DNA from 4 places in the Planococcus sp. APC 3906 genome. Region 4 is predicted to be linked to each of the others. Evidence: riboswitches for the same ligand, from Rfam matches in the RefSeq annotation. Region 4 holds a riboswitch; each other region holds the start of a gene.
What was found. Region 4 has a riboswitch for S-adenosylmethionine ahead of QMA09_RS00965 (methionine ABC transporter ATP-binding protein). Riboswitches for the same ligand answer to the same signal wherever they lie in the genome.

Region 1 (7,672 bases), on a different contig from region 4:
CAACTTGCCGAAAAGCGAAGAAATGGCTTGACGATCAAGGGGTTGAATACAACGAAATCAATATCGCGGAAGCACCGCCTTCTAAAGAGCAGCTTAGCGAAATTTATGCAGCGAGCGGAGTCGACTTGAAGAAGTTTTTCAACACGAGCGGCATGAAATACCGGGAGCTTGGGCTAAAAGACAAATTAGCTGATATGGCAGAAGAAGAACAGCTCGAATTGCTGGCTTCCGACGGCATGCTCATCAAACGCCCATTGGCTTATGGCGACGGAAAAGTGACGCTTGGATTCAAAGAACAGGACTTTGAAGCGAGCTGGAGATAGAGCAATTGATTTCTTGTATTTCCGATTTGTTTATGTCAAACTTAGATATGAGTAAACTACATAATATGGAGGGTTTTCGATGAGCACACCACTAGAACTTCGTTATTCAAAAGAGCATGAATGGGTCAAGGTAGAAGGCGCGACAGCACGGATCGGCATTACTGATTTTGCACAAGCTGAACTTGGAGATATCGTTTTTGTTGAATTGCCGCAAGTTGGCGACGAACTGAAAAAAGACCAGCCTTTCGGCAGTGTCGAGTCTGTTAAAACTGTTTCTGAACTTTACGCTCCAGTCAGCGGTAAAGTGGTAGAAGTGAACAGTGAGCTTGAAGACAGCCCGGAATTTGTTAACGAATCCCCTTACGAAAATGCGTGGATGGTGGTAATCGAATCCCCTAGCGAAGCTGAATTGGGCGAATTGATGACAGCTGAGCAATACAAAGAAATGATCAACGAGTAATGAAAAGCGCCTATGTGGCGCTTTTTTTATACACAAATGTGGATATCTATATGATATTTTCTAATATCGCGATATTCCGCAAAACAGCTCCGCTTGCCGCGGGCGAGCGCCAAGCCTCTTCAGCCCGCTAGCGCGTGCTTCCCGGGTCTCGGCTGTCTCGCTTTCCCGCATGCGTCTCCGCTGTTTTGCTCCATATCGAGAGATCTCTTAGCGACAAGCTTGCACAGAAGCAGTTCCCTTTCATGTCTAGAAGTTAGCGCAGCACTACACGAGCAGTAAGGTTTTCTCTGCTGTTTTGCTTCATTTCAAGAGATATTTTAGCGGAGGCGCGTCCAAGGGCTAGGCGAAGCAATGAGACGAGTGCTTTTCTCGGCTCATAGCGAGAGCCATGCCCAAAGCGACCGAAGCGGTGTATAAACTTTAACTTTGATTGTTCAACTTATCTAGCGAGGTGTTGCATGATGGAAAAAGTGATTTTGGTGGAAGGAATCAGCGACAAAGCGAGAATAGCGCCGCTTATTGCAGAACCCGTGACGATTCTTTGCACAAATGGTACAGTAAGTGCAACAAGGCTTGAAGAATTGCTGCTGCCGTTTGAAGAAATGGATATCATCATTTTGGTGGATGCGGATAAATCAGGCGAGAAGCTGCGCAAACTGGTGAAGCGCGAGTTTCCGGAAGCCCGCCATTTCTATATCAACCCGAGCTACAAAGAAGTAGCTGCTACACCTATTCGCATATTGATGGATATATTGATATCGGCAAACGTTCAAGTCAATAAGTTTATAGCTGAAGGATGAATTTGCATGAAAGAATGGACACATAAAGAATGGCTGAAAGAAAAAAATACAAACGACGTGGCTGCCTACTACCTGTATGCGCCGATGTGCGGCACTTGCCAGATTGCTTCGAAAATGCTGGATGTCGTGCAGGAACTGGTGCCTGATTTGCCAATGGGCAAAGCCAACTTGAATTATGTACAGGAAATCGCTTCGCTGTACCAAGTGGAAAGCGTTCCGTGCCTGCTCATCACACAGAACGGACAGCTGAAAGAAAAGATTTACGCGTTCCAATCCGTACCTTATCTATATGGAAAGTTGAAATCAGTTGACGTATAAAACCAAGCGTGGTAAATTAAATTTCTGAAATTAATTAAATATCGTTACTCTTATTAAGAGTGGTGGAGGGAAGTGCCCTATGAAGCCCGGCAACCGTCATGAAAATGAAATGGTGCCAAGTCACGCGAAGCTGAAACTTCGGGAAATGAGAGATCGGTTCAACTTTTACAGTTACCCTTCTGCTCATTTCTGCGCAGAAGGGTTTTTATTTTTGGATTAGGAGTGTTTGGGAAATGATTGAACTTAAAAAGTTATCGAAAGTGTTCGATACGGGCAAAGGCTCGTTGACAGCGGTCGATGGAGTGGAACTGGACATCGCGCCAGGCGAGATTTTCGGAATCATCGGCTATAGTGGAGCGGGCAAGAGTACGCTCATCCGCCTATTGAACGGTTTGGAAAAGCCGACGTCGGGATCAGTCGTCATCAATGGCCAGGACATTACAGCGATCAACAGCAAAGACTTGCGCAAAGCACGCCAGAAAGTCAGCATGATTTTCCAGCATTTCAATTTGCTGTGGTCGCGCACCGTCAAAGAGAATATCGAATTTCCGCTTGAAATTGCAGGAGTGCCGAAAGAAAAACGTGCTGAGCGTGTCTTGGAACTTGTGGAACTCGTTGGCCTCGCTGGAAGAGAGAATGCGTATCCTTCGCAGCTATCCGGAGGGCAAAAGCAACGCGTCGGCATTGCCCGCGCTTTAGCGAACAACCCGGAAGTGCTGCTATGTGATGAAGCCACTTCTGCATTGGATCCCCAGACGACGGATTCAATCCTGGATTTGCTGGTCGATATCAACAAAAGGCTCGGATTGACAATTGTGCTGATCACGCATGAAATGCACGTCATCCGCAAAATCTGCCACCGCGTCGCCGTAATGGAAGGCGGGCGCATCGTCGAATTGGGCGATGTACTGAACGTTTTCCAGGCGCCAAAGGAAAACATCACGAAACGCTTTGTGGCCCAGGTGACAGATACCGAAGATTCCCAGGAAACCATCAAGCATTTGCGTGAACTGTATCCGTCGGGTGTCCTCATCAAGCTGGTATTTGTCGGCGACCAGACCGAGCAGCCGATCTTAACGAAACTGATTCGCAAATACACTGTCGATATCAACATCGTGCAGGGAAATATCGCACATACGCAAAGAGGGGCTTACGGTACATTGATCTTACAAATAAAAGGCTCTCAACCTGAAATTGATGAGGCGATCGCCTTCCTCAATGCAGAAGACGTCCAAACGGAGGTGATGGCAAATGATTGAGTCATTATTCCCTAACGTCGACTGGAATGATATGTGGGAAGCGACGCTCGAAACTTTATACATGACGGCCATGTCGACATTCTTCACTTTTGTCATCGGCTTGGTGCTCGGCGTCATCCTGTTTTTGACGGCGCCGAAACAATTATGGGCCAACAGCATCGTCAATTGGCTGACCGGTGCATTCGTTAATATTTTCCGTTCAATTCCGTTCATCATCTTGATCATCTTGCTGATTCCGTTCACGAAGTATATGATCGGAACGATTCGCGGACCAAACGCCGCATTGCCAGCATTGATTATCGGCGCCGCACCATTTTACGCACGCATGGTTTTGATTGCGCTGAAGGAAATTGATAAAGGCGTTATCGAAGCCGCCCGTTCAATGGGTGCAAGCACATGGACCATCATCCGCAAAGTGCTGCTTCCGGAATCCAAACCGGCACTTATTTCCGGCATCACGGTGACAGCCATTGCTCTTGTTGGTTATACCGCAATGGCAGGCATCATCGGAGCCGGCGGCCTGGGTACCTTGGCGTTCCTTGACGGCTTCCAAAGAAGCCGCCAAGACGTCACGTTAATGGCCACAATCCTTATCTTGATCATTGTATTTGCCATCCAGTTTATCGGTGACCGTTTGACTGTCAAGTCAGACAAGCGCTAATCATAAAAAACACATAAAAAGGGAGATTGACAACATGAAGAAATTTGTAGCAGGAACAGTATTAACAGCATTTGCACTAGCAGGATGCGGAGCAGACGAAGGCGGCTCAGGAGAAGAGTCATCAACATTGAAAATTGGTGCATCCAACGTGCCGCATGCTGAAATTCTTGAACAAGCTCAACCGATCCTTGAAGAACAAGGCATCGAGCTTGAAATCGAAACATACCAAGATTACATTTTGCCGAACCAGGATTTGGAAGCTGGCGAAATTGACGCAAACTACTTCCAGCACGTCCCTTATTTGGCTTCACAAGTTGAAGAATTCGGCTACGAATTTGAAAACGCTGGTGGCATCCACATCGAACCAATTGGTGTTTATTCGCAAAAATACGACTCTTTAGAAGAACTTCCAGAGGGTGCTACTATCCTGATGAGCAGTTCAGTTGCTGATCACGGCCGTATTTTGTCTATGCTTGAAGCGCAAGGCTTGATCAAGTTGGATGAAGCTGTAGAGAAAACAACAGCAGAAGTCAGCGATATTGCGGAAAACCCTAAAAACTTGAAGTTTGAAACAGATTACGAAGCAGCAATTTTAGTGCAAATGTACGAGCAAGGCGAAGGTGACGCTGTGTTGATCAACTCCAACTACGCAATCGATGCCGGCTTGAACCCAATGGAAGATTCCATTGCCCTTGAAGATTCAGACTCGCCATACGTTAACATCATCGCAGTCCGCAAAGGCGATGAGGACAATGAAAACGTAAAAGCATTGGTTGAAGTATTGAAATCAGATGAAATCCAAGACTTTATCCTAGAAGAATGGGGCGGCTCTGTCGTACCTGTAGACTGACCAAAAAGCATCCGAGAGGGTGCTTTTTTATTTTGCAGAAATAATGAAAATATTCCGCGTTTTTTTGAATCTATTCTTTTATTTTGCCGCCTGTGATACTTTTGAATAATAATGATAATACAATTGTTCATATGGGGAGGACATAGTAATGAAGATCAAGTTCGGTTTATTGCCGAGGATCATTTTGGCCATCGCTCTGGGTGTATTGATTGGCTCATTTGCGCCGGAATGGCTCGCTCGTGTATTCGCAACATTCAATGCTATTTTCGGAAGCTTTCTTAATTTCATCGTTCCTTTGATTATTCTTGGGTTTATCGCACCCGGTATTGCAAAACTCGGCAAAGGCTCAGGGAAATTGCTCGGATTGGCTACTTTTTTTGCTTATTTCTCGACAATAATTGCAGGGATTCTCGCATTTATGGCGTCAACGACAATTTTGCCGAATTTCATGAAAGCCGGTACGATGAGCAACATCGACGATCCGGAACATGCACTTGCTGCATCTTATCTTACTTTGGAAATGCCGCCGGTATTCGGTGTTATGTCTGCGTTGATCCTCGCATTTTTGCTTGGAATCGGCATGGCTTCAACAGGCAGCAAAACAATGGTTTCGTTCTTTGATGAATTCCAGGCGGTTATTGAAAAGACGATTTCGTATGTCATCATTCCCTTGCTGCCATTCCATATTTTCGGGATTTTCGGCAATATGGCATACGGCGGGGCAGTTGCTGAAATCCTGTCCTTGTTTGCGGTTGTATTCGTAATGATCATCATCCTTCACTGGATCATGCTCTTGCTTCAATATACGGCTGCAGGAACTTTGAATAAGAAAAATCCGTTCTTCTTGCTGAAAACGATGATGCCGGCCTACTTTACAGCGCTTGGCACCCAGTCATCTGCGGCGACGATTCCAGTTACCGTCCAGCAAGCGCGCAAGACCGGAGCCAACGAACGTGTTGTTGACTTCGCAGTGCCGCTGTTCGCAACGATTCACCTTTCCGGCAGCACAATCACAATCGTGTCTTGTGCGGTCGGTGTCATGTTATTGACTGGCGAAGTGCCGGCTTTCGGTAGCATCTTGCCGTTCATCTTGATGCTCGGCGTCACCATGATTGCTGCGCCAGGTGTGCCAGGCGGTGCTGTAATGGCAGCTATCGGATTGCTCGAGTCCATGCTCGGTTTTGACCAAACCATGATCGCGTTAATGATTGCCCTTTACCTAGCACAAGACAGCTTTGGAACTGCAACGAATGTAACGGGCGACGGTGCTTTATCGATGATCGTCGATCGCTTCACGAATGGAAAAAAAGCGGTGTAATAAAAACAATATTTCACCTATTTCGACTTTTCTCCCAAATATATACAATCAGAAAAAGCTGTGCTACTATAATTTTGATTGTAAGAAAAAGGGGGAAATATTTATGAAGAAATTATTGGTTATCGGGTTCTCAGCTGCACTTCTATTAAGTGCTTGCGGTGAAGATACAACTAGCGGGGCTACTGAAAAGTCACCAGCAACAGACGACGCTGCAAAAGAGACAGGCAATGCTAAACAGGAAATGATGCGTTTCTACATGTCAGTTCCAAATACGATCAATGCAACAGATGCAGACTTGAACGCTTTTGAAATGGCACAGACTGAAGGCACATTGCCAGAAGCTGAAGAACTTCAAACAATGAAGGATGCGGCAAAAGCTTCAGCTGAAGAAACTTCTGCAGCAGTAGAAGGAATCGAAATTCCGGAAACGCTCGAAGAACAGAAAACTGATATCGAAGCTGCACTTGCTTCTATTAAAGAGTCCTACGACATGAAAGCTGAAGAGCTGACTAAAGAAGCTTCTTTCGAAGCGGCAAATGCAAAATTCCAAGAAGCAGACGAGAAGTTCAACGCACTATTGGAAGCGCAAGAGCTTAACCCTTCAAGCATCTACAACGAAGTAAGCCAATAAAGAAAAGGCCCGGCATATATATGCTGGGCCTTTCTTGTGTTTTTTTGATCTTTTGTTGAGGAAATAGCGCAGTTGTTTTGCGGAATATCGGCTATTTATAACAGATTATTTCGTTTTGAATTTTCTGGTATTTAATAAGGCAAAAGAGCCATTTTATAGAAAATCGATATTTATGGGTTTTAACTGGAATAACAGGGGTATACTTAACAAGTAAAACAAACCGGAAAGGGATGAAACGCCATCGATTCAAATGGAATTGAACACACAGAAAAAATGGAGCAAGCCTTTAGGGATGTTCACGGATTTGGTATCAACGAATACCAAAACGACACTGACAAGATTATTGAAGTGGAACAACGGAGAGAACAGGATTATCGGCAGGGCCAACAAGTTGCCGCTCGTTTGGAACGTCAAGTACACAGAAATTCATAATAGACGAAATTGACACGGCCGGCGCCTTTAAGTGCCGGTTTTTTATTTGCTTATTTCTCATTTAGCATTTAGTTATTGAAAATGCGAATATAGGTTTGATAGGGAAAAAAACCTCTTGAAATTAGGGCAAATACAGGTTTTTAAATTGATTGCCGTTGGTTTTCAGAGCCGATTTAAAGATTTGCTACAATGGGCTATTTCATGTAAGATTAGAATGATACTAATTAAGAATGGAATTCCATTCTATATTAACTTTATGGAGGTATTTAAATGTCAACTTTGGTCATTAAAGATTTGCACGTTAAAATCGAAGATAAAGAGATTTTAAAAGGTGTAAACTTAACAATTAATACAGGTGAAATTCATGCCATCATGGGACCTAACGGAACTGGGAAGTCTACACTTGCTTCTGCTATCATGGGGCATCCGAAATATGAAGTAACATCAGGATCAGTCACTCTTGACGGAGAAGACGTTCTTGAAATGGAAGTGGACGAGCGCGCACGTGCGGGCCTTTTCCTTGGCATGCAATACCCGAGCGAAATCTCAGGCGTGACGAATGCTGACTTTATGCGTTCAGCAATCAATGCTCGACGCGAAGAAGGCGAAGAGATTTCATT
Region 2 (7,672 bases), on a different contig from region 4:
AGGAATGGCAGGAAAGTTCTCCTGCTGTCTATTTCGAGAGCATCCTGTTGAATGCCGAAGCAACCAAACAGCAATAATTAGAATCCGCCAGAGCCACAGCTCTGGCGGATTTTTTTCAACCTAAGCATTGAAGCTTTATTGTTAACGGAATAATCAGTATAATAAAAGCATATAGACGTCCACCTTCCTTCACTGGCAATCACTTACACATCAGCGGAAAGGAGGTCTTTTCCATGGCAAAAATCAGAATCGATCCGCAGGAAACTCCGCGTGAAATCGAAGAAGATTATAATGCTGCCCAGAACATGATCGGCGAAGGAGCACCAGACTATTCCAACGCGAAGGATGACGACGCACCAAAAGAAATCAAAAATGAAGCGCAGCAAGCTAAACGGCTCCAATAACTTGCGCTTGCAGCACCGCCAAAACTTGGCGGTGTTTTTATTTTGTGCAAAAAAATCCCTGCTAAAGCGATTGCTTTAGCAGGGACATCGTATTTAATCCATCATATCGCCGACAATGCTGTAAGAACGCAGCCGGTCTTCCAGGTGGAAAATTTGGGAATTGACGATGACTTCGTTTGCCCGGGTCTTCAGGATGAAGTTCCGCAACTTTTCGCGTACCACATCCGGTGTGCCGACAATCATCGACTCAGAAGCCAGTTTTTCTTTGAAGATGGAAATTTCACGCGGAGACCAAACCGCTTCCAGGTCATCGATCGGCGGCTGGAAATGGGTCGGCATGCCTCTCATCAGCGCAAACATCTGCTGCTGGCTGGATGTTGCCAGCCATTCAGCCCGTTCTTGCGTATCCGCTGCAATAACATTGACGCCAACCATGGCATACGGCTCCTTCAATGCGGCGGATGGTTTGAAATTCTGGTGGTAAAGCTGCAATGCCTGCATCGTATAATCCGGTGCAAAATGGCTGGCAAAAGAAAACGGCAAGCCTTTTATTGCTGCCAGCTGCGCACTGAATCCACTCGAACCGAGCAGCCACAGCGGCACGTCCAACCCGGTTCCTGGGAAAGCGCGGACGCTGCCTTTTGGATTTTCAGAAAAATAATTTTGCAGCTCTTCTACTTGCTGCGGAAACTCATCGCCGCTGCTGTGCAAGGTACGGCGCAGCGCATAAGCTGTCGCCTGGTCACTCCCTGGCGCACGCCCTAATCCAAGGTCGATGCGGCCAGGATACAACGATTCAAGCGTACCGAATTGCTCGGCAATGACAAGCGGCGCATGGTTCGGCAGCATGACGCCTCCTGAACCGACACGGATGCGCTCCGTTTGCCCCGCAATATGGCCAATAAGCACCGATGTCGCTGAACTGCCGATGCCTGGCATATTGTGGTGCTCAGCCAGCCACAGCCTGCTGAAGCCTAATTCCTCTACATGCTGCGCCAAACGGACGCTGTTCTTGAATGATTGAGCCGCATCGCTGCCTTTATTGATAGGTGCCAAGTCCAGCACGCCCAACGGGATGTTTTCAAATTTTTTATTTGCCATTGTTCATCACTCCTCACTTTTACAAGTGTAGCGGTACTTGCCTTTTTCTTCACAGTTCCTGCTCAGCGCATAGAAAAACCGGCCCTTTTTTTAGGAGCCGGTTTCAGGAAATAGACAAATGAATTTTTATATTTTTAAAGAATTAAAAGTCATTTCATCTTAGGTATACCGGATTCTGCACTCCATGCGGACGCTTTCCGCGGACGAAGCGCTGAGCCTCCTCGTCGCAAGCTCCTGCGGGGTCTCATCACTCCGCTCTTCCGCAGGAGTCGCCGCATTGTGCTCCGAATCCTTGAGAGAATGCTTACGAAAAATGAATGAGTTGGTTACTCTCTTCAATTAGAGCTACATGCTGACAACCGGGCTAGCCACGAAGACTCCTGTGGGACAGCGAAGGCTGAAGACCCCGCAGGAACGTCAGTGACGAGGAGGCTGAAGCTGAGCCCACGGAAAGCGAAGTGGCTAGACCGGTTGGACTCTACACAGTTATTCATTTTGAGTAGACTTTGTCTACAGTCTGAAACCGGCCTCTTTCCAGGAGCCGGTTTTATCTATTACCCGAGAGCACACCCAGCAGCGACGCTGAAAAACGCATCGTCAGCCGTGAGTTCATCAAGTGCAAGCTTTTCGCGTGCTCGGGCTTCAATCCTGTAATGATGCATTCTTTGCCCATCACTTTTAAGGATTGGAGCAACGCTTCCCATTCATCGAGCCCTTTCTCATCTATCCGGTCGACTGCTGTAAAATCGACCAGCACCGTTTCCGCTTTGAAATTATGGATGCTTTCAAGCAGCGGATCCCTGATGGCAATCACTTTCGCCTTTGTCAGATCGCCGAACAGCGGAATCAGCACTTGCTGTTGGTTCAATTGGATGCATGGCGCAGAAAGAAGGCGTACCCGCTCCAAAAGCTTGAGCGTCAGCTCCTTTTCCTGGAATAAATCATAATCCGTTTCACGGAGCCGATTCTGCAAAAGGCGCAGCTGAGTTGAAACACCAGACATTTCATCCATCTTCGGAACAATGATGACAGATAAACTGAAGTCGCTGTCCCATTTCCCATAAACATCAGCCAAAATCAATTCTAAGTCTTTTGTCACGAAATTCAATTCGAATTTAATCGGTGTCTTTTGAGGCTTCAACAAATTCCCTGCTTTTTTCAGGCTGCCTTCATCGACAATGTCTCTTAAGGCGGTGAAATCTCCGAATAAGCTGCTTGCCTCTTGCGAGCAGCTTATTACGGAAAGGCTATTGTTCAATTGAATCGCCGGGAGTGGCAAACCGTCAAATTGATATCCCGTATTCATCTTGCGGTTCCTCTCCCATCGTCAGCCAGCGTTCCAACTGGTCTAAATCTTTAATGACAATTGCACCTTGTTCATGCAGCGCAGCCATATTGGCTTTTGACACTGCTCTGCCGCCAAATACGACCGTCGGCGCCGGTTCAAGTGCAAGAAATTCCTTGATATACGCTTTAATCGTCGGCAATCTGTAGACAAGTGCTGCGGATAACGCGATAACATCCGGCTGCCAGCGAGTTGCCGCTTCGACAGCGTGGCTGAGCGGCATGTTCGGCCCCAGGTATTTGACTGACCAGCCATTTTCCCTGAACAAGCTAGAAACCATCTTCAAACCGATATAATGGTCTTCGCCTTCAGGTCCGAGCACCATCACTTTCCGCGCCTCGCCTACTTCGGCCTGGCCACGATTTTCAACCGCAGTTACGACGAAATCGCAGATCGCCGTTGCTAAATGTTCATCGGCAACGGTTATCTCATTATTTTCCCACAGCTCGCCGACATGGTACATCGCCGGCGTCAGCAATTGATCATATAAATCTTTTTGGCTATGGGTTTTCAGGAATGTACGGATATGTCCGATAGCGTCCCGATCATTGCCCTCTAGAAATAATTCCGCTAATTGCACTGGATGAATCATAGATTCCACCTCCTTAAGGTTACCGGGCGGAAAGCTCTTTATTTGCACACGCTAAGCACGCAATCATAAACTCTTCCTCTTTGGCATTCACATTTCCGGGCAAAACATTGATGAGCCGTTCAAAATTATCGACAATCAAAGCTGTTTCAACGTTGCGGCTTGTCAACACCGTTTCAAGCCATTTGCTGTAATCAATGAAAACCTGTTGGTCCTGCAGTTCGAACGCAGTTTCCAGATGATCAAGATGATGCATATTATCTTCTTCGGTGCGCAAAAAGCCGCGCTCCCCGAATCTTTCCCATAAGTTCGGATACGCTTCGTAGATGCTTTTAGCCGTATTCGAAGCAATTTGTATTTTTACATCCCGGTTCATTCGGCCACCACTTCGTATTGGCGGACTTTCGGCGCTATGCCTGCCAATTGCTGGTCCGGGTAATGCTTTTCAAGCTCATGGATTTCCTTGAACTCGTCGCTTCTCACCCATTGGAGATATGCTTCTTTCGATGCCCATTCAAGATGCACCGTCAATTCGTTCAATTTTTTCGTATTCTGAATCAGCCGGAAAGAAACAAATCCTTCAGCCTTATCCACACGGCGGGACCGTTGCTGGTAAATGGCGATCAAATCATCTGTTTTCTCTTCCGGCACCGTTACAGTGGACGTTACAATATACATCGAAAAGCCCCTTTCCGCTAAATTCTACTGTATAGTATACCCTTTCGACATACGAATTAACAGCAATACAAAGCTTCTTCGAAAAGCTGTGCACTTTCAGTTCCTTTATTTCTGCCTGCTGGCTGTTAGTTTTTTAACAATTTCCACTTTTCTCTTGTAATATTTGCTCTAGTGTATTAAAGTAATCTTTATCCAAATAACACACATAAAATTTCATAATTTATTTCTTATCTAGAGAGACGGAGGGATTTGGCCCTGTGAAGTCTCAGCAACCAGCCTTTTGGCTACGGTGCTAATTCCAATAGGCTTCGGCTTAGAAGATGAGAAGAATTTGTTCCCAAACAGGGGCTTTCTTCTTTATTCGAGAAGAAAGCCCCTGTTTTTTCATTTTGAAAGGATGATTCCCATGACAAAATTCGGCATTGAAACCCAATTAGTGCAATTAGGCAATAAAACAGATAAAACGACAGGCGCTGTCAGCACCCCCATTTATTTATCGACTGCGTATGAACACGAAGGGCTCGGCAAATCGACCGGCTATGATTATACGCGCACGAAAAATCCGACGCGTTCCGTGCTGGAAGAAGGCATCGCCGCTCTTGAAGGTGCGGATGCCGGCTTTGCCTGTAGTTCCGGAATGGCGGCAATCCAGCTGGTGCTGTCGCTGTTCCGGCCGGAAGACGAATTATTGGTGCCTGAAGATATTTATGGCGGCACTTATCGCCTGCTCCAGCATTATTCGGAAATTTACAATATCCGCACCGTCTACGCAGATTTCCATGACGTCAGCCATACTGAAAGCTTGATCACCGATAAAACGAAAGCGTTGTTCATCGAGACGCCGACTAATCCATTGATGCAGGAAATCGACCTTGCCGCTTACGGAAAACTGGCTAAAAAACATGATTTGCTGCTCATTGCCGACAACACCTTCTTAACGCCTTATCTTCAACAGCCGATCGCATTAGGCGCAGATATCGTCTTGCACAGCGCGACAAAGTACATCGGCGGCCACAATGACGTGCTCGGCGGCCTGGTTGCCGCTAAAGGCGAAGCGCTTTGCGAGAAATTGGGCGTACTCCACAACTCAGCTGGCGCAGTGTTGTCGCCGTTCGATTCCTGGCTGTTGATCCGCGGCTTGAAGACGCTGCCGCTTCGCATGAAACAGCACGAAAAAAATGCACGCGAAGCTGCCGCATTTCTGGAACATCATCCTTCAGTTACGGATGTCCTGTATCCCGGCAAAGGCGGCATGCTGTCATTCCGCTTGCAAGACGCCGCATTAGTCGGGCCGTTTCTGGAAAACCTGGAACTGATCACGTTCGCTGAAAGCCTCGGTGGTGTGGAAAGTTTCATCACTTATCCTGCCACCCAGACGCACGCCGATATCCCTTATGAAGAGCGGACGCGCCGCGGAATTTGCGACCGCCTGCTGCGCTTTTCCGTTGGCATCGAAGAAAGTGAAGACCTGACAGCCGATCTGACGCAAGCATTCGCAAAACTGGACAAGGAGGTCCTTCATCTATGACACATTTGGAAACCCAATTCATCCACGCTGCCGGCGTCGACAAAGAAACCGGAGCGGTCAATGTTCCGATTCATTTGTCTTCCACCTACCATCAGCCAAGTTTTGACGAATTCGGACCGTTCGATTACAGCCGCTCCGGGAACCCTACACGGTTAAAACTGGAAGAAACCATTGCCAAACTCGAAGGCGGTACACGCGGATTCGCTTTCGCTTCCGGCATGGCTGCCATTTCCTCCGCATTCATGCTGCTGTCGGCTGGCGATCACGTCCTTGTATCGGAAGATGTCTACGGCGGCACTTACCGTTTTGTAACGGAAGTGCTTACCAAATTCGGCATTTCCTACAGCTTTGTCGACATGACTGACCTCAGCGAAATGGCCGCAGCAATCAAGCCCAATACGAAAGTCGTATACATTGAAACACCTTCCAATCCGGTCATGAATATCACCGACATTGAAATTGCAGCTAAATTAGCAAAAGCCAATGGCTGCCTGACATTCGTCGACAATACATTCATGACGCCGCTGTATCAGAACCCGCTTGCTTTGGGGGCAGACGTCGTCTTGCACAGTGCGACGAAATTCCTTTCAGGCCATAGTGACATTATCGCAGGGCTCGCAGTCGTCAAAGATCCGGAATTGGCGGATCGCCTTGGTTTTATTCAAAATACCTTCGGTTCGGTTTTAGGAGCACACGATTCTTATACTTTGATCCAAGGCATCAAAACGCTTGGCGCACGCTTGAAGCAATCATCTGCTTCCGCTCGTGTCATTGCGGAATATCTGCATAGCCATCCCGCCGTGGAAGAAGTCTATTATCCCGGATTCACGTTCCATCCCGGCAATCCGATCCATGAGCGCCAGGCACGCGATGCAGGCGCAGTCGTATCGCTGCGCCTGAAGGACAAAGATGCCGCACGCATTTTTGTGGAAAGCCTCGAAATTCCGGTTTTCGCGGTAAGTTTAGGCGCCGTCGAAACCATCCTTTCGTATCCGGCGACGATGTCCCATGCGTCAATGCCGAAAGAATACCGCGAAAAGCGCGGCATCACAGACGGCGTCCTGCGGTTATCGGTCGGCCTTGAAAACCGTGACGACTTGCTGGAAGACCTCGAACAGGCTCTGCAAAAAGTCCGACGCGCAACAAAGACTCCTGAGCTGGTGAAATAAATTCACACATGCTGATGCAATCCAAAATTCCAGAAAAAAGCCGCCCATTCTAAAAGATGAATGGGCGGCTTTCTTCTATTATATACTTTTTCCTGAAAGAGCTTCCTGTGCAGCGGAGGCATTCGTGCCAATTGGCCGCTTAGCCACTCCCGTATCAATCGCCGCTTGCGCTACTGCGGCTGCTACTGCAGGCGCAACGCGCAGGTCGAATGGCGCTGGAATGACGTATTCGTCGTGGAGTTCGTGAAATTCCAACAGCCCGGCAATCGCTTCCACTGCCGCAATTTTCATCGCATCATTGATTTCAGTGGCGCGGACGTCCAGTGCACCCCGGAAGATGCCTGGGAACGCCAGAACGTTATTGACTTGGTTCGGGAAGTCGGATCGCCCCGTGCCTACAATGCGAGCCCCTGCACGTTTTGCCGCGTGGGGCAGAATCTCCGGATTCGGGTTCGCCATCGCAAAAATGATCGGTTCAGCATTCATCGACGCCACCATTTCTTCGCTCAAAGCTCCCTCTGCCGATACGCCGATAAAGACGTCCGCCCCTTTGATAACCTCTCCAAGTTTGCCTTCAGAACGTCCATAATTGGTCATTTCTGCGACCTCTTCCTTGAACGGGTTCATTCCGTAGGAACGCCCTTTAAAAATCGCGCCTTTCGTATCACACATGATCAATTGGCTGAAACCATACTTGCTCAACAGCTTGACGACTGCAATCCCTGCAGCTCCTGCGCCGTTGACGACCACTTTCACTTCGTCGACATTTTTGCCTACCAGCTTCAAGGAATTGATCAATCCGGCAAGCGTCACGACGGCCGTTCCATGCTGATCGTCGTGAAATACCGGGATGCCCAT
Region 3 (7,672 bases), on a different contig from region 4:
GACTTCTTCCTGTGAAGCAGCAGACGTATCAAAGGTCTGGACCCATGTGCCTTCCGCCATGACGGTGATGCGGTCGCTGATTTCAAACACTTCCGGCAGCCGGTGCGAGATGAAAATACACCCGACGCCTTGTGCTTTCAACCCTTCGATAACGGAGAACAATTTTGCTGATTCGTGCAGTGACAGCGGTGCTGTCGGTTCATCGAAAATGATGATTTTAGCCGAATGGACGAGCGCCCGGGCGATCAGCACGAGCTGCTTTTCCGCCAAGGTCAGGTCGGCCGCTTTCTGGCCGACCGCGATATTGTCCGATTGCAGTTCTTTCAAAACGCGGCGTGCATCGTCGTAAAGTTTCTTTTGGGAGATGAAAAAAGAGCTGCCTCCTGCGAACGTGTCGAGCAGGATGTTTTCTGCTACTGACAATTCAGCAACGATCGCCGTGTCGACTTCCTGGTAAACCGTATAAATGCCCTGCTCTTTTGCTTCTTTCGGCGAGCGCAGCCCGAGCGGAGAGCCATTCAATTTGATGTCTCCTTCGTCCTGGCTGTAGACACCGGATAAAATTTTCATCAACGTGCTTTTTCCGGCACCGTTGACCCCAAGCAATGCATGGACTTCCCCTTTTTCGAGGCTGAACTGTGCTTGCTCCAAAGCCGTAACATTGCCGAATGATTTGCGGATAGCTGTCATTTCCAATAGTGGATGCTCCATCTGCCCGCCTCCTTTCTGAGAAAGAAGCTGCCCCGTCATGCAGGACAGCTTCGGTGCATTTTTTACTTGCCTTCCAATTCTTTCAAATCGTCGGTGTAGCCTTGGTCGCTCGCGCCCCATCCTTCGATGTACTCGCTCAATTCATTTGTCGTAATCGCTTCAGACGGAAGTTTTTCTGCATCCACGAATACCGGTTCCAGCACCACTTTTTCTTCCGGCGTTTCACCATTGATCAATTGATATGCGTAACGCACCTGGATGCGCCCGATGTCCATCGGATCAACGGCAGCCGATGCTACCCACGGGCTGTTTTCTTTTTGGATCATCTGCAAATCTTCATCACTCATGTCAATGCCGTACACTTTAATGTCTGTGCGCCCAGCTTGTTCAATCGCGCGCACAGCACCTTTCGCAAATTCGTCCCATGCTGCCCAAACCGCTGTAATGTCGCCTTCGTTCGGGTATTGTTTCAAAATCGCTTCCATCTGTGCCTGTGTATCAAGAGCGGTGTTTTTGGTCGCCCCGCCGAATGCCGTAATTTCTTTGATGCCCGGGTTATCCGCCAAGAATTTTTCATAAGCGACTTGGCGGCGTTCCATCGGTGCAAAGCCAGCTACCCAAATTTTTACGATATTCGCTTCGCCGCCGCTGTCTTCAGCCAAACGCTCCAAGGTCATTTCAGCCATTTTCTGGTCGCCCTGCTCAAGAGAAACAACGCCTTCAACGTCAACGCCTGCATCAAATGCCACAACCGGAATGCCTTGTTCCACTGCTTTTTCAACGCCTTGGTTCAATGCTTCTTTCGTGCCGTGGTCGATCAGGATGGCATCAAAGCCTTGGTTGATCGCTGCATCCAAATTCGATGCCATTTTCGCCAAATCGCCTTCAGAAGTGAAGACTGTCACGCTGCCGCCGAATTTTCCAGCCTGCTCTTTTACGCCTTCAATGTATTGCGCGGAAAATGTCCCGAGGTTGATCTGCATGATCAATGCCACTTTTTTGCCGGCTAACGGGTGGTCCGATGCTTCCGCTTTCGTCGCATCTGACGTTCCTTCTTCGCTGACTTCCCCTTTTGGCTGGCAAGCGGCTAAAAAGGCACTGAGGATCAATAATAATGTGATGAATAAAAGCGATTGTTTTTTCATGAATTTGCTCCTTTTCCTGTGTAAGCGCCGAGAACGGCAGGGATATTTTTTTCGTACCCTGGGGTGATGACCCCTTGTTCGGTGATGATGGCTTTGATGAGCCGTGCCGGCGTGACATCAAAAGCCGGATTGAATACTTTCGTGCCTTCCGGCGCTATTTGGATGCCGGCAATATGCGTGATTTCTTCCGCTTTGCGCTCTTCGATCGGAATGTCGCGGCCGGAAGAAATGGATACATCGAATGTCGATGCCGGCGCCGCTACATAAAACGGGATGCCGTACGCATCAGCCAGCAGCGCTAAATTCAGCGTGCCGATTTTGTTCGCCGTGTCGCCGTTCGCTGCAATGCGGTCGGCTCCGACGATGATCGCCTCGACTTCTTTCGCGCCAATCGTATGGGCGGCCATGCTGTCGGTGATCAGCGTCACGTCGACCCCTGATTGCTGAAGCTCCCATACCGTCAGCCGGGACCCTTGAAAGACCGGACGCGTTTCGCAGGCATACACTTCGAATTGCCGTCCGATTTCACTTCCGAGATGAAACGGCGCCAACGCTGTGCCGTATTTCGCAGTCGCGATGGAACCGGCGTTGCAAATCGTCATGACGCGCGTTTTGCCTTCCAATAAAGCCAGGCCGTATTCGCCGATTTTCCGGCACGCTGCTTCGTCTTCTTCGTGGATGCGCACCGCTTCTTCGAGCAGCAGCACTTTCCCCTGCTCTACGGTGGCAGCCTCCTTCACTTTCGCTGTCAGCCGATCCAGCGCCCATACCAAGTTAACCGCTGTCGGGCGCGAGCTGCCCAAGTGCGCCGCGTCTTTTTCGACTAAGTGGAAAAAGGTCTGAAGTTCTTCCGTGTCGTGTCGCACCGCCGCGAGCGCCAGTCCATATGCAGCGGCGATGCCGATTGCCGGTGCGCCGCGCACTTTCAGCGATAAAATCGCGTCATAGACATCTTCCAAGGTTTCCAGCGCCACGTACTCGATTACATGCGGCAGTTTCTGCTGGTCCAAAATCGTCAGCTTGCCGTCTTGCCAGGAAATTGATAACGGGATTGCCATTATTCCGCCTCCCCGATCAACGCTGTCACTTCATAGATGCTCTTCACTTCAGCACGCTGCAAAATCAGCTTTTCGCCAAACTGCAATGCCCGCTCCTTCAACTCGATGCGGCGGCTGTCGTCTTCGATGCCGTCCAAATCTTTTACATGCGCCAAGCCGATCGTCCGGCGAATTAATTCACAGCCCGCAAAGCCCAAAGCATCCCGGAAAATCTTCTCGATGATGAACTCGCGGTAGCCTGCCGTTTGCTGGAAAGATTCAATGCCTTTGTTTTCCCAAAGGTCCGTGAACCGCGCCTCGAACGTTTCCCATGTCCGTTCAATATGCGAAAGGATCACTTTGCGCTGATTCCCCTTGCGTGTCAGCGATTGGAAAATCAAATTGGCGAGGAATAAGCCGACATCAAAGCCGATCGGCCCGTAATAAGCGAATTCCGGATCGATGACCTTCGTTTCGCTGTCACTCGCGAAGATGCTGCCGGTATGGAGGTCGCCATGCAGCAGCGCTTCCGCTTCGGTCAAAAAGCTGAACTTCAATTTCGCCGCTTCCAGCTGAAGCGCCTTGTTGGCCCATAACGCTTCCACAGCCCCTTTCAGCTCCGGTTCGAAATCGTTGGTTTCATTGTCGAAAAACGGATCTGTAAAAATGAGGTCTTCGGTGATCTTGCAAAGCTCCGGATTCGAGAACGCCGCAGCGAGCTTTTTCTTCTCAAAAGGGTGAAGCGCAAAATCCGATGTCTGGAACAAGGTGCGCGCCAAGTATTCGCCGATGTCCGTCGACAGCTGCGGATACGCCTTTCCGGCAATCAAGCCTTCACGGGCAATCGTCAAATGCGACAAGTCTTCCATCACCGTCAATGCCAAAACCGCGTCCGTGGCATATACCGCCGGCACCAGATTCGGCACGAACTCGCCGTGTTTCCGAAGGGCGTCCGCCTCGATCTGCGCGCGCTGCAAGGTCAGCGGCCAGCTTTCGCCGACAACTTTCGCATACGGCAGCGCCTGTTTCAAAATCACACTCTTGCCGCTTTCCGGGTCCGCCACGCGGAACACGTAATTCAAATTGCCATCGCCGATTTCGTCGCATTGCAATGCCGCGCCTTCCGGGAATGGATAATGCGTTCTCGCAAGCGCCACCGCCGTTTCTATTGTCAATTCTTCGTATTGTTTAGCTGCTATTGCCATATGTCATCTACCTTTCGAATGCAAAATAAAAAGCCTCTTTCCCAAAAGAAAGAGGCTCAGAAATATAGTTTCCCTGCCTCTTATCTTTCAGAAATGTATATTTCTGATGGAATTAGCACCGTGCCTTGCGGGATCTTCATCCCGGCGCTGAAGCGCCCCTTCTCACGAAGGTATTACGGTCGGTTGCTGGGCGTCATAGGGCCAATATCCCTCTGCCTGCTCTTGATAAGAGTGTTGTTGCATATGTGTTTGCTGTTTGAAAAGAATCCTATCACGATTCAGAATTGAGTGTCAATAACTTTTTTCAATATTCCTTTTCGTTTCGCTTCAGGCGGACGCTTACCGCGGGCCTGGCTTCAGTCTCCTCGTCGCTTCGCTCCTGCGGGGTCTTCAGCACAGGCTAGTCCCGCAGGTGTCGCCGCCTTCCGCTTCATTCAATGTTAAAACTTATAATAGTGTTTCATTTCTTTTAACAAAGAACACGAAAGATACACTTTCTGAAGTTGCTATAGACTCTCGAGATATGGAGCAAAACAGCGGAGACGCCTGCGGGAAAGCGAGACAGCCGAGACCCCGCAGGGAGCGAAGCGACTGAGGAGGCTTGGCGCTCGCCCGCGGCAAGCGAAGCTGTTTTGCGGAATATCGGTCGAATATCCCACTTTTCCTCACCCACAATTTACAGATAATTATTGACAGAAAGTTTTAATCGTGGAATAATCAGAATTACTTTGTATAGCGAAACCAATTGAATACGCATTCTTATTCAGAGCAGGTGGAGGGACAAGCCCTATGACACCCGGCAACCGGTCCAGCAATGGACACGGTGCTAATTCTTGCAGCCCGTTTGACAGGCTGAGAAATAAGAAGTTGTTAAGCCCATTAACCTCTTCTTGTTTGAAGAGGTTTTTTTCTATTTCCAATTAATTTAAACGGAGTGTGGATGATTTGAGCAGATTGACAGCGACATACCAACTTTACGGAAAACCCGGTTCATTTGAAAAAAAGGCGGAAGGCATCGCGCTTGGCTTGACGATCGGTTCGTGGACTGATTTGCCGCTTCTCGAGCAGGAGCAATTAAAACAGCATAAAGGTGAAGTAATCTGGGTCACCGAGTTTGAAGATGCACCGCATCCGCTGAACCCGGGACTGATCCGCGCGGAAGCGAAAATCTCGTATCCGAGCGCGAATTTCTCGCCGGACCTGCCGGCCATTTTGACCACGGTGTTCGGAAAGCTGTCGCTCGACGGCGAAGTGAAGCTGCTCGATTTAGCTTTCGACGATGAACTGCTCGGGCATTTCCCTGGGCCGCAATTCGGCATCGAAGGCGTCCGCAGTTTGATTGGCGTCCAGGACCGGCCGCTTGTGATGAGTATTTTCAAAGGCGTAATCGGCCGGAACTTGGAATTTTTGAAAGCCCAGCTGCGGCAGCAGGCGCTCGGCGGCGTCGATCTTGTGAAAGACGACGAAATCCTGTTTGACAATCCGTTGACGCCATTCGAACAGCGGATTACCGCTGGCAAAGAAGTGCTGCAGGCTGTGTTCGAGGAAACCGGCCACCGCACCTTGTATGCCGTGAATCTTTCCGGCCGCACGTCCACGCTTCGCGACAAAGCGAAAAAAGCACGGGAACGGGGGGCTGACGCGCTGCTGTTCAATGTCCATGCTTACGGGCTCGACGTTCTGCAGGAATTGGCGGAAGACCCGGACATCCGGCTCCCATTGATGGCCCATCCGGCATTCAGCGGCGCTTTCACTTCTTCTCCGACTTATGGGTTGGCGACCGCACTCGCACTCGGCAAATTGACGCGCATTGCCGGAGCGGACTTCTCGTTGTTCCCCTCCCCTTACGGCAGTGTTGCACTTGAAAAGAGCCAGGCCTTGGCGCTTGGCGAAGAACTGGTGAAAGCAAGCCCGTTGAAACGCACTTTCCCGGTGCCTTCAGCCGGCATCCATCCCGGCCTTGTGCCACAGCTGTTCGAAGATTTCGGCACTGACAGCATCATCAACGCAGGCGGCGGCGTCCATGGCCATCCGGACGGCGCGGCTGGCGGCGGCAAAGCATTCCGCCAGGCAATTGACGCCGTGCTGAACGGACAGTCACTTGACGAAGCCGCCAAACACCATCACGAATTAAAAACAGCATTGGATATGTGGGGGTAATAAGCATGAATAAAACAGTCATCTTCTGTGATTTTGACGGCACCATCACCAACTCAGACAACATCATCGCCATCCTTCAGCATTTTGATCCACCGGGATGGACTCCAATAAAAGACCGAATCCTGTCCCAGGAAATCTCCATCCGCGATGGCGTGGCGCAAATGTTCTCGCTGCTGCCGGCCGCCAAAAAAGATGAAGTGATCGAATTTGTTCTGGAGCAGGCGCAAATCCGCGAAGGTTTTGCTGATTTTGTCGCCTACACGCGCGAACGTGAAATTCCGCTTTATGTCGTCAGCGGAGGCATCGACTTTTTTGTCCACCCGCTCATTAAACCGTTCGGCCCTTTTTCAGGGGTTTATTGCAACGGAGCGGATTTCTCGGGAGAGTCGATCCGCCTTGAATTTCCAAACGGCTGCGACGAGCAATGTACGAGCCAGGGCTGCGGCTGCTGCAAGCCTTCGATCATCCGCCAATTGCTTGAGGACGGCGCACAAAGCATCGTCATCGGCGATTCCATCAGTGATTTAGAAGCTGCGAAGCAAGCGGATTTCGTCATCGCGCGCGATTACCTGATTGGCAAATGCGAAGAGCTCGGGCTCCCGTACAAGCCATTTGAAAACTTCTACGACGTCATGTCGATCATCGATGAAAAACTGGGGGTGAAGTCATGACCGCCTTCCAGGAAAGATGGCAGGAACTCGCAAACATCAAAGACGAATTAGCTTTGCGCGATTGGTTCATGGGAACGAGCGGCAACCTGGCCATCAAAGTCCAGGACGCGCCGCTGGAGTTTCTCGTCACTGCGAGCGGCAAAGACAAGCGTAAACGGACTTCCGAGGATTTCCTGTTGGTGGACGCGGCCGGCAAAGCGGTGGAAGAAACGCCGTTGAAGCCTTCAGCTGAAACTTTGCTGCATTGCGCAATATACGGCAAAACCCGTGCCGGCTGCAGCCTGCACATCCATACCGTCGCCAATAACGTCATTTCCGAAATTTACGGCGACCAAGGCAAGATCGATTTTAAAGGCTTAGAGCTGATCAAGGCATTCGGACTTTGGGAAGAAGACGCCGTGCTGACGATTCCCATCATTCCGAACCACGCCCACATCCCTAACCTTACGAAAGAGTTCGAGAAACACCTTTCCGCAGACAGCGGTGCAGTGCTGATCCGCAACCACGGCATCACGGTATGGGGCAAAGATCCATTTGAAGCGAAGAAATTACTGGAAGCCAGCGAGTTCTTATTTCAATACCAGCTCGCTTTATATCAAATACAATCCCATTAAGAGAGGAAGATTATCATGGCCATCATCAAAATCCAAGGCACGAACGAAACAATCGAAGCGCAAAACGAAGTAGCGGCATTTCTGGAGCAACAGGAAGTCGTCTACGAACATTGGGACATTGAAAAACTG
Region 4 (7,672 bases):
GGAAAATGGAAATACGCTCTATTGCGGTTGAAATACGCTCTGCAAATCGAGAAATACGCCCCATAAACAGCAGAATACGCTCTGCAACGAGGAAAATACGCTTCTAGCCAATAAAAAAGACAGCGTCGCCGCTGCCTTCCGTTAAAAATATTTAATTTTTTGCTGCTAATGCTTGGGCGTGCGCTTGTTTGATTTCACTTAAGAGAGAAGCGTCTGTCAACAAACGATAGCCGGTGTTCGCCAGCGCTTTGGCACCGCGGATCAACGCTTCATTGCCTAAATCCGACTTTGCGGCTTCCCGGAACTCCGGCGTGTGGCCAATCAAGTCATCGGGACCGATTTTGATGTAAGGATGCGCCGTCGGGACGACATGGCTGATGTTGCCGGCGTCCGTGGAACCGAGCCCATAATTGCGCGACTCCGCTACATGTTCGCCGACCGCTTCCAATTCATCGCGTAAAATCGAATCCAGGAGGGGAGTGGGAACCAAGTCTTTCACTTCGTTTTGGAAACGGACGATTTTCACGCTGGCGCCCGTTGCAAGTGCGGCACCTTCAGCAATCGCGCGGATCTTTGCAGCGGTATCCGCCGTTTTTTTCCATGAATCGCCGCGGATGTAAAATCGCGCCGCGGCGTATTCCGGAATGATGTTCGGTGCATCGCCGCCGTGGGTGATGATACCGTGGACGCGGGCGTCGGACGGCAATTGCTGGCGCAGCGCATTGATGCTGTTGAAAAGCTGCAAGACTGCATCAAGCGCGTTAATGCCTTGTTCCGGAGAGCCGGCAGCGTGTGCCGGCTTGCCATAGAAATGGAATTCCAACGGATCCACTGCCAGCGAATTGCCGGTCAATGCCGTTTTCCCTGAAGGGTGGATCATCAGCGCCGCATCGATGCCTTCGAGCAGCCCGTGTTTCACGAAGCTGCCTTTCGCGCTGCCGTGGGGTCCGCCTTCTTCAGCAGGGGTGCCGAGCACTACGACGCGGCCGCCGGTTGAAGCGAGTGTTTCTGACAACGCAATAGCAGCTGCAACGCTTGTCGTGCCGATGATGTTATGGCCGCAAGCATGGCCAAGGCCGGGCAATGCATCGTATTCCGCAAGAAAAGCGATGGACGGACCGGGAAGCTCGCCGCCGAAGCTCGCGTAAAAGGCGGTTTCGTGGCCGGCAACGCCCGTTTCGACAGTGAAACCGGCCTCTTCAAGCAGCGCCACTAAGGTCTTGCTGGCAAAAAACTCTTCGTTGCCGATTTCCGGTTTGACGTGTATCGCTTGGCTAGCTTCAAAATATGCTGCCTGATTGGAATCAATCGACTGGGAAATGGTCTGGGAAGCTTCTTTGGCAATGATCATTGGAATTCCTCCTCAAGAATTATTGATAATCAACAAGTTCTTCAACTGAAACGAATGTCGGGATTTGAGCGCCTTTCGTGTGCTCGATGATGAATTCTTTCGTGTCTTCCTGCTGGTAAAGTTCAACTATTTTCAGGAAATCCGGATCTTCTGCATTTTCTTCACTCGCTGCGATCAAGTTGATGTACGGTGTCGCTGTTTCACTTTCGCGGGCAATCGGGTCTTCGGTAGGGTTCAAGCCGGCATCGACTGCAATGCCGTTATTGATGATGGAAGCGGCAACGTCACCCATAGCACGCGGTGTTTGGCCGGAAATCATCGGCACGATTTCAAGTTTTTTCGGGTTATCTGTAATGTCATCAGCTGTGCCTGTCAAACCGGCTTCATCCGCAAGTTCGATCAAGCCCGCTTCTTCAAGAAGCAGCAAGGCGCGGCCCATGTTCGTCGCTTCATTCGGTACGGCAATCTGTGAACCTTCAGGCAGTTCGTCGATCGATTCGTGCTTTTCAGAGTAAAGGCCCATCGGTGCAATAACGGTCGAGCCGATCGGAACGATATCAAGTTTATGTTCTGCAACGAATTCATCGAAATAAGAAATCGTTTGGAAAGCATTCAAATCAAGTTCGCCTTCTGCCAAAGCGATGTTCGGCGCTACGTAATCAGAGAACGTCACGATTTCTAGGTCGATTCCTTCTTTTTCAGCTTTCTCAGCGATGTGGTCCCAAATCGTCGTATCCGAGCCGCTGATGCCCAATGTGACTTTTCGATTGCCATCTGCGCCTTCTTCGTCATTGCCGCAAGCTGCCAGCAGCAAGGCAAGGATTGTTATCAATAAAAGAGCTGTCGTTTTTTTCATTTGAGATTCCTCCAATAGTGGGTTTAGTTGAATATTTTAATTGAAATAATATTCTTTAGATACCGATATTCCGCAAAACAGCTACGCTTGCCGTGGGCAAGACTTACCCGAAGCCTGCGAGGGCAAGTCTTTGCGACGAAGCGCATAGCGCTGCAGGAGCAGTAAGGTTTTCTCCGCTGTTTTGCTCCATATCTAGAGATATTTGAGCGGAGGCGCGGCAAAGGGCTAGGCGAAGCTATGAGACGAGTGTTCTTCTCGGCTCATGGCGAGAGCCATGCCCAGAGCGACCGCAGCGGTTTGTTAAAGTTAGTTTCTTTGTTTCAAATTGTATTTCATATTTATCTTCTTCGAACTTGTTTAGACAATAAGTTGCCGGCGGATTGGACGCCTTGCACCAGGACGACGAGAATCGCTACGGTGATGACCATGACCATCGTGTCGAAACGCTGGTAGCCGTAAGTGATGGCGAGGTCGCCGAGTCCGCCGCCTCCGATCGCGCCTGCCATGGCAGATGCGCCGATCAAGCCGACAATGGCGATTGTCAGGGCGAGCACGAGTGAGCTCAATGCTTCCGGGATCAAAAAGCGGAAGATGATTTGGGCCGGTGAGGCGCCCATCGCTTGCGCCGCTTCAATGACGCCTTTATCGACTTCAAGCAGCGAGTTTTCGATCAAGCGGGCGATGTACGGGCCGGCGTAGAAGACCAGCGGGACAATTGCTGCTGCTGTACCGATCGATGTGCCGACAATCAGCCGCGTCAGCGGGATGATGGCGACCATCAAGATGATGAATGGCACGGAACGGAAAATATTGATGACGATGTTCAATACTTTGGATACGGGTTCATTGGCGAGCAAATGGCCTTTGCGGGTGACGACCAGCAAGATGCCGAGCGGGAAGCCGATCAACAGGGAGAAGAAGAATGACGCACTGGTCATATAAACGGTTTCCCACAGCGCTTCCAAGATTTGTTCGTTATCAACTAGCATAATGCTGCACCTCCTCGACCTTTACGGTGTCGCTGCGGATTGCCGTTAGCGCGTTTTGTATCTCGGCAGCTGGACCGGTGAATTCGACAATCAGGTTGCCGTACGGTTCGCCTTGCAGTTCAGTAATGTTGCCGAATAAAACATTCAAGTCCAAATTGAAATCACGTGAAATGCGGGACATCAGCGGCTGCCCGACCGATGAGCCAGTGAATTGGATGCGGTAAATGGAATGGCTGCGCGATGGATCCTGCAATTGCTCCAGCAGCGACGGCGGCAGCTCATCGTTCATGACGGAGCGGACGAAACGCTGGGTGGTCGGCTGCTGCGGATTGGTGAAGACATCGAACACGGTTCCTTTTTCGATGACTTTTCCGGCTTCCAGCACCGCGACTTTGTCGCAGATTTCACGGATAACGCCCATTTCATGCGTGATGAGCAGGATCGTGATGTTGTATTCCCGGTTGATGCGGCGCAGCAATTCCAGAATCGACTGGGTCGTCTGCGGATCAAGAGCGGAAGTCGCTTCATCGCATAGCAGTACGGAAGGATTGGTGGCCAGCGCCCGGGCGATGCCGATGCGCTGTTTTTGGCCGCCCGATAATTGATCCGGGTATTTTTCTGCTTGGTCAGCCAAGCCGACAAACTCAAGCAAGTTTTTCACTTGCTCCTTGATCTTGTTCTTCGGCGTATTTGCCAGCAGCAGCGGCATGGCGACGTTGTGGTAAACCGTTTTCGAATTCAGCAGATTGAAGTGCTGGAAAATCATGCCGATGTCTTTTCGCGTTTTCCGGATTTCACTGCCTGACAAGGCCAGAATGTCTTTGCCGTGGATCAGCACGCGTCCGGTAGTCGGCCGTTCCAATAAATTGACGGTGCGGATCAGTGAACTTTTTCCGGCGCCGCTGAAACCGATGACACCATATATTTCTCCGGTCTCGACAGTCAAATCGATGCCGTTCAAAGCGTGGATTTCCTGTTTTCCGGATTGGTAGGTTTTGGTGACCTCCTCGAATTGAATCATGTAAAGCGCCTCCTCAAGCTGGTGATTCTATGCAAACCTTTTCGGTACGGATCAATCTTTCCAAAAGTGAACGATAAAAAGCCCTCTTTTTTTCTTAATCCAACAGAAAAAAAGAGGGCTTCGGCATGAAACCATCTCGTTCTCATCTTCCAAATGCACGGATGCATTTGCAGGAATTAGCACAGTTTTCGCATGAAGCGAATCCGCTGCCGAAACGTCATAGGGCCTGTCCCTCGGTTTCTCTGGATAAGAAAGTGATGTACGTATTCGATTTGTAATGCTTACTTTAAAGGGGGCTGTTGTAAAAGTCAACTAAATTCCCGAAAAAAGTTTTGGCGCGATTCTGCCGGCACCTGCTTAAGCAGAGCCAGCCGTTTTTTTACGCAGTACGGCAGAAACCCTTTTTTCCGTGCCATCTTTAACGCGTGCAATATTCTCTGTATGCTTCCAAATCGACATCGCAAACAGCAGAATGGCGATGGCTACAGGCCAGAATCCGTCAGCCGGAAACACCGCCACGGCGAGCAGCGTGACGTAAAGAACGAGTACACCAGCCACAAGGTAATCGGTGGCAAGTGAAACGATGACCAATAGAAGCAAGCCGGCAATTCCGAATCTCCAATCGAGCGCCAGCATTACACCGATGAGCGGCGCAGTTCCTTTGCCGCCGTTGAATTTCATGTAGATGGGAAAGTTGTGGCCGCACACGACGCCCGCGCCAATAGTGAACAATAAAGTCCAGACCGTACCATCCGGCAGCGCGGAGGCGTCCAGCAGCAGCCGGAATCCTGCAACCGCAAGAATGCCTTTGGCAATATCGAGAACGGCAACGAGTGCGCCGTATTTCCAACCAAGCACGATCGCGGCATTCGATGCCCCGGAATTTTTGACGCCTTCTTTTTTGATGTTGACGCCCGTCAACAGCTGGGAGATAAGGGAGCCGTGCAAAGAACCGATGATATAACCTGATATGAGTGCTGAAATCGTCCAAAATAACATCTGCCTTCTCCTCCTTCCTTTAATTTTAACGCAATAGGCGCTTCGAAGTTTCAAAATTATTCGAATTTTATGCTTGACATTGCTTTCCATTCTTTTTATACTTCACAACAAGATGAAAAACTAAATCTGAATACTCTTATCAAGAGAGGCGGAGGGAATAGGCCCTGTGATGCCCAGCAACCAACAAGCGCAGCTTGGAAAGGTGCTAAATCCTACAGATCCGGCACGACGGGATCTGGCAGATGAGAGGAGGTATACCCGTATATGACGGCCCTCTTCTTAACCGAAGAGGGCTTTTTCTGTTCCCTCCTCAACCTTGGTTTCTATCTATAAAAAATTAGGAGGAATAGAAATGACGAATTTTAAACCTGAAACTCTTTTATTGCACGGCGGCCAGCAGCCCGATCCCGTAACAGGATCAAGAGGAGTGCCGATTTACAAAACAACTTCCTATGTGTTTAAAGATACAGAGCATGCGCAGAATTTATTCGGCTTAAAAGAAGCTGGCAATATCTACTCACGCATCATGAACCCGACAGTCGACGTATTCGAACAGCGTGTGGCGCTGCTTGAAGGCGGCACTGCAGCTGTGGCATTGGCATCCGGCATGGCAGCCATCGCTTTTTCAATCTTGAATGTAGCGGAAGCGGGCGATGAGATCGTCGCGGACAGCAATTTGTACGGCGGCACTTACAGCCTTTTCGCAAATACATTGCCAAGGTACGGCATTACAGTCAAGTTTGTCGACGGCAAAGATCCGGAAAATTTCCGCAGCGCAATTACCGATAAGACGAAAGCGTTATTTGGCGAAATTATCGGCAATCCGAGCCTGAATGTCTTCGACGTGGAAAAGGTGGCGTCTATCGCTCATGAAAACGGCATTCCATTATTGATCGACAATACATTTGCATCGCCTTACGGCAGCAACCCGATTGAATTCGGAGCTGATGTGGTCATCCACTCGGCGACAAAATGGATTGGCGGCCATGGCACGACAATCGGCGGTGTGGTCGTCGATGGCGGGAAATTCAATTGGAACAATCCGAAATTCCCAAGCTACACGGAGCCAGACGAAAGCTACCACGGCATCCGCTACGGAATCGATGCAGAAGGCGCATCCTTTGCAACTAAATTGCGCGTCCAGCTGCTGCGTGATTTCGGCCCTTCTTTAAGTGCAGAAAGTGCTCATGCATTTTTACAGGGGCTGGAGACGCTGCATTTGCGGATTCCCCGCCATAACAGCAATGCCCAAGCTATCGCGGAATATTTAAGAGATCATCCGCAGGTCGAATGGGTTAATTTTATCGGCTTTGAAAATCATCCATCACATGGACTGGCCAAAAAATACTTGAAAGACGGCTACGGATCCATCGTCAATTTCGGCGTTAAAGGCGGGCGTGAAGCCGGCCGGAAAGTGATCGACAGCGTTGGATTGTGGTCGCATGTCGCCAATGTCGGCGATGCGAAATCGTTGATCATCCATCCGGCATCGACGACGCACCAGCAATTGTCTAAAGAGGAACTTGAATCATCGGGCGTAACAGAAGAGTTGATCCGCCTGTCGGTCGGGCTTGAGAATCCGGAAGATTTGATTGCGGACCTGGAACAGGCGATACAAGCTTCAGTTCTGGAAAACGTATAGGAGGAATGCAGAATGGCTAGCGTATCGATCGGATCTTTGGTCCTGGAGTCAGGAGAAATCCTTGAAAATGTCGAACTTGCCTATGAACGCTGCGGAAAAAATGGTGCCCCAGTGGTCCTTGTATGCCATGCTTTGACAGGCGATCAGTTTGCTGTCGGCACTGCAGAAAATCCTGGCTGGTGGGCAGGCTTGGCAGGGCCAGGAAAAGCCGTAGATACAAATAAGTTCCAGGTCATCACGTTCAATGTGCTGGGCGGATGCAGCGGATCTACTGGACCTTTGTCCATCAATCCGCACACTGGAACCCCTTACCGTGCTGCATTTCCGGCCATCACAATCCGTGATATGGTGAATGCAGAATACGCGGCTTTAAAGGAGTTGGGCATAACCGGCCTTGCAGCGGTCATTGGCGGATCGCTTGGCGGCATGAAAACTTTGGAGTGGGGACGCAGTTATCCGGAATTCACCAAAGCGATTTTCCCCCTTGCTGTCACGCCGGCTTACAGTGACTTCGGTGTAGCATTCAATTTTATCGGCATTCAGTCAATCATCAACGATCCGAAGTTCAATGGGGGAGACTATGGGGACGCCGCGGAGCTGAAAGGCTTTGAAGTGGCTCGCATGGCAGGGATGGTGACATATCGGAGCGGCGGAATGTTCAACGAGCGCTTCAGGCGTTCAACCCGCGGCGAAATTTTTGAAGTGGAGTCGTATTTGGCCTATCAAGGCCAGAAGCTGGCAAAGCGCTTCGATGCCAATAGCTATGTAGCTTTGCTGCAAGCAATGAATACACACGATGTTTCAGAAGCTCGGC

Region 1: linked by a shared signal. The riboswitch ahead of QMA09_RS11000 (methionine ABC transporter ATP-binding protein) and the one ahead of QMA09_RS00965 (methionine ABC transporter ATP-binding protein) in region 4 are both predicted to bind S-adenosylmethionine.
Region 2: linked by a shared signal. The riboswitch ahead of QMA09_RS13630 (methionine biosynthesis PLP-dependent protein) and the one ahead of QMA09_RS00965 (methionine ABC transporter ATP-binding protein) in region 4 are both predicted to bind S-adenosylmethionine.
Region 3: linked by a shared signal. The riboswitch ahead of mtnK (S-methyl-5-thioribose kinase) and the one ahead of QMA09_RS00965 (methionine ABC transporter ATP-binding protein) in region 4 are both predicted to bind S-adenosylmethionine.

What each region holds. Positions count from the first base shown of each region.
Region 1 covers NZ_JASDCW010000017.1:40,746-48,417, forward strand. Annotated here, with positions in the region: gene QMA09_RS10980 (arsenate reductase family protein) at 1-323, shown strand, start outside; gene gcvH (glycine cleavage system protein GcvH) at 403-783, shown strand; gene QMA09_RS10990 (toprim domain-containing protein) at 1,245-1,583, shown strand; gene QMA09_RS10995 (thioredoxin family protein) at 1,590-1,901, shown strand; SAM riboswitch class I at 1,949-2,053, shown strand; gene QMA09_RS11000 (methionine ABC transporter ATP-binding protein) at 2,135-3,160, shown strand; gene QMA09_RS11005 (methionine ABC transporter permease) at 3,153-3,821, shown strand; gene QMA09_RS11010 (MetQ/NlpA family ABC transporter substrate-binding protein) at 3,856-4,671, shown strand; gene QMA09_RS11015 (dicarboxylate/amino acid:cation symporter) at 4,820-5,989, shown strand; gene QMA09_RS11020 (prolipoprotein diacylglyceryl transferase) at 6,093-6,620, shown strand; gene QMA09_RS17180 (YuzK family famiily protein) at 6,894-7,052, shown strand; gene sufC (Fe-S cluster assembly ATPase SufC) at 7,323-7,672, shown strand, end outside.
Region 2 covers NZ_JASDCW010000026.1:14,436-22,107, reverse strand. Annotated here, with positions in the region: gene QMA09_RS13665 (hypothetical protein) at 1-77, shown strand, start outside; gene QMA09_RS13660 (hypothetical protein) at 234-404, shown strand; gene QMA09_RS13655 (LLM class flavin-dependent oxidoreductase) at 498-1,505, opposite strand; gene QMA09_RS13650 (STAS domain-containing protein) at 2,053-2,811, opposite strand; gene QMA09_RS13645 (cobalamin B12-binding domain-containing protein) at 2,789-3,442, opposite strand; gene QMA09_RS13640 (hypothetical protein) at 3,462-3,815, opposite strand; gene QMA09_RS13635 (antibiotic biosynthesis monooxygenase family protein) at 3,812-4,117, opposite strand; SAM riboswitch class I at 4,342-4,444, shown strand; gene QMA09_RS13630 (methionine biosynthesis PLP-dependent protein) at 4,524-5,645, shown strand; gene metC (cystathionine beta-lyase) at 5,642-6,814, shown strand; gene ystJ (NADP-dependent malic enzyme) at 6,893-7,672, opposite strand, start outside.
Region 3 covers NZ_JASDCW010000006.1:112,028-119,699, forward strand. Annotated here, with positions in the region: gene QMA09_RS05765 (sugar ABC transporter ATP-binding protein) at 1-711, opposite strand, end outside; gene QMA09_RS05770 (sugar ABC transporter substrate-binding protein) at 774-1,856, opposite strand; gene mtnA (S-methyl-5-thioribose-1-phosphate isomerase) at 1,853-2,914, opposite strand; gene mtnK (S-methyl-5-thioribose kinase) at 2,914-4,098, opposite strand; SAM riboswitch class I at 4,176-4,330, opposite strand; SAM riboswitch class I at 4,855-4,964, shown strand; gene QMA09_RS05785 (2,3-diketo-5-methylthiopentyl-1-phosphate enolase) at 5,044-6,258, shown strand; gene QMA09_RS05790 (2-hydroxy-3-keto-5-methylthiopentenyl-1-phosphate phosphatase) at 6,264-6,929, shown strand; gene QMA09_RS05795 (methylthioribulose 1-phosphate dehydratase) at 6,926-7,543, shown strand; gene QMA09_RS05800 (1,2-dihydroxy-3-keto-5-methylthiopentene dioxygenase) at 7,559-7,672, shown strand, end outside.
Region 4 covers NZ_JASDCW010000001.1:188,570-196,241, forward strand. Annotated here, with positions in the region: gene QMA09_RS00950 (M20 family metallopeptidase) at 152-1,351, opposite strand; gene QMA09_RS00955 (MetQ/NlpA family ABC transporter substrate-binding protein) at 1,371-2,207, opposite strand; gene QMA09_RS00960 (methionine ABC transporter permease) at 2,546-3,196, opposite strand; gene QMA09_RS00965 (methionine ABC transporter ATP-binding protein) at 3,186-4,217, opposite strand; SAM riboswitch class I at 4,357-4,470, opposite strand; gene QMA09_RS00970 (glycerol-3-phosphate acyltransferase) at 4,575-5,216, opposite strand; SAM riboswitch class I at 5,350-5,465, shown strand; gene QMA09_RS00975 (O-acetylhomoserine aminocarboxypropyltransferase/cysteine synthase family protein) at 5,569-6,858, shown strand; gene metX (homoserine O-acetyltransferase MetX) at 6,871-7,672, shown strand, end outside.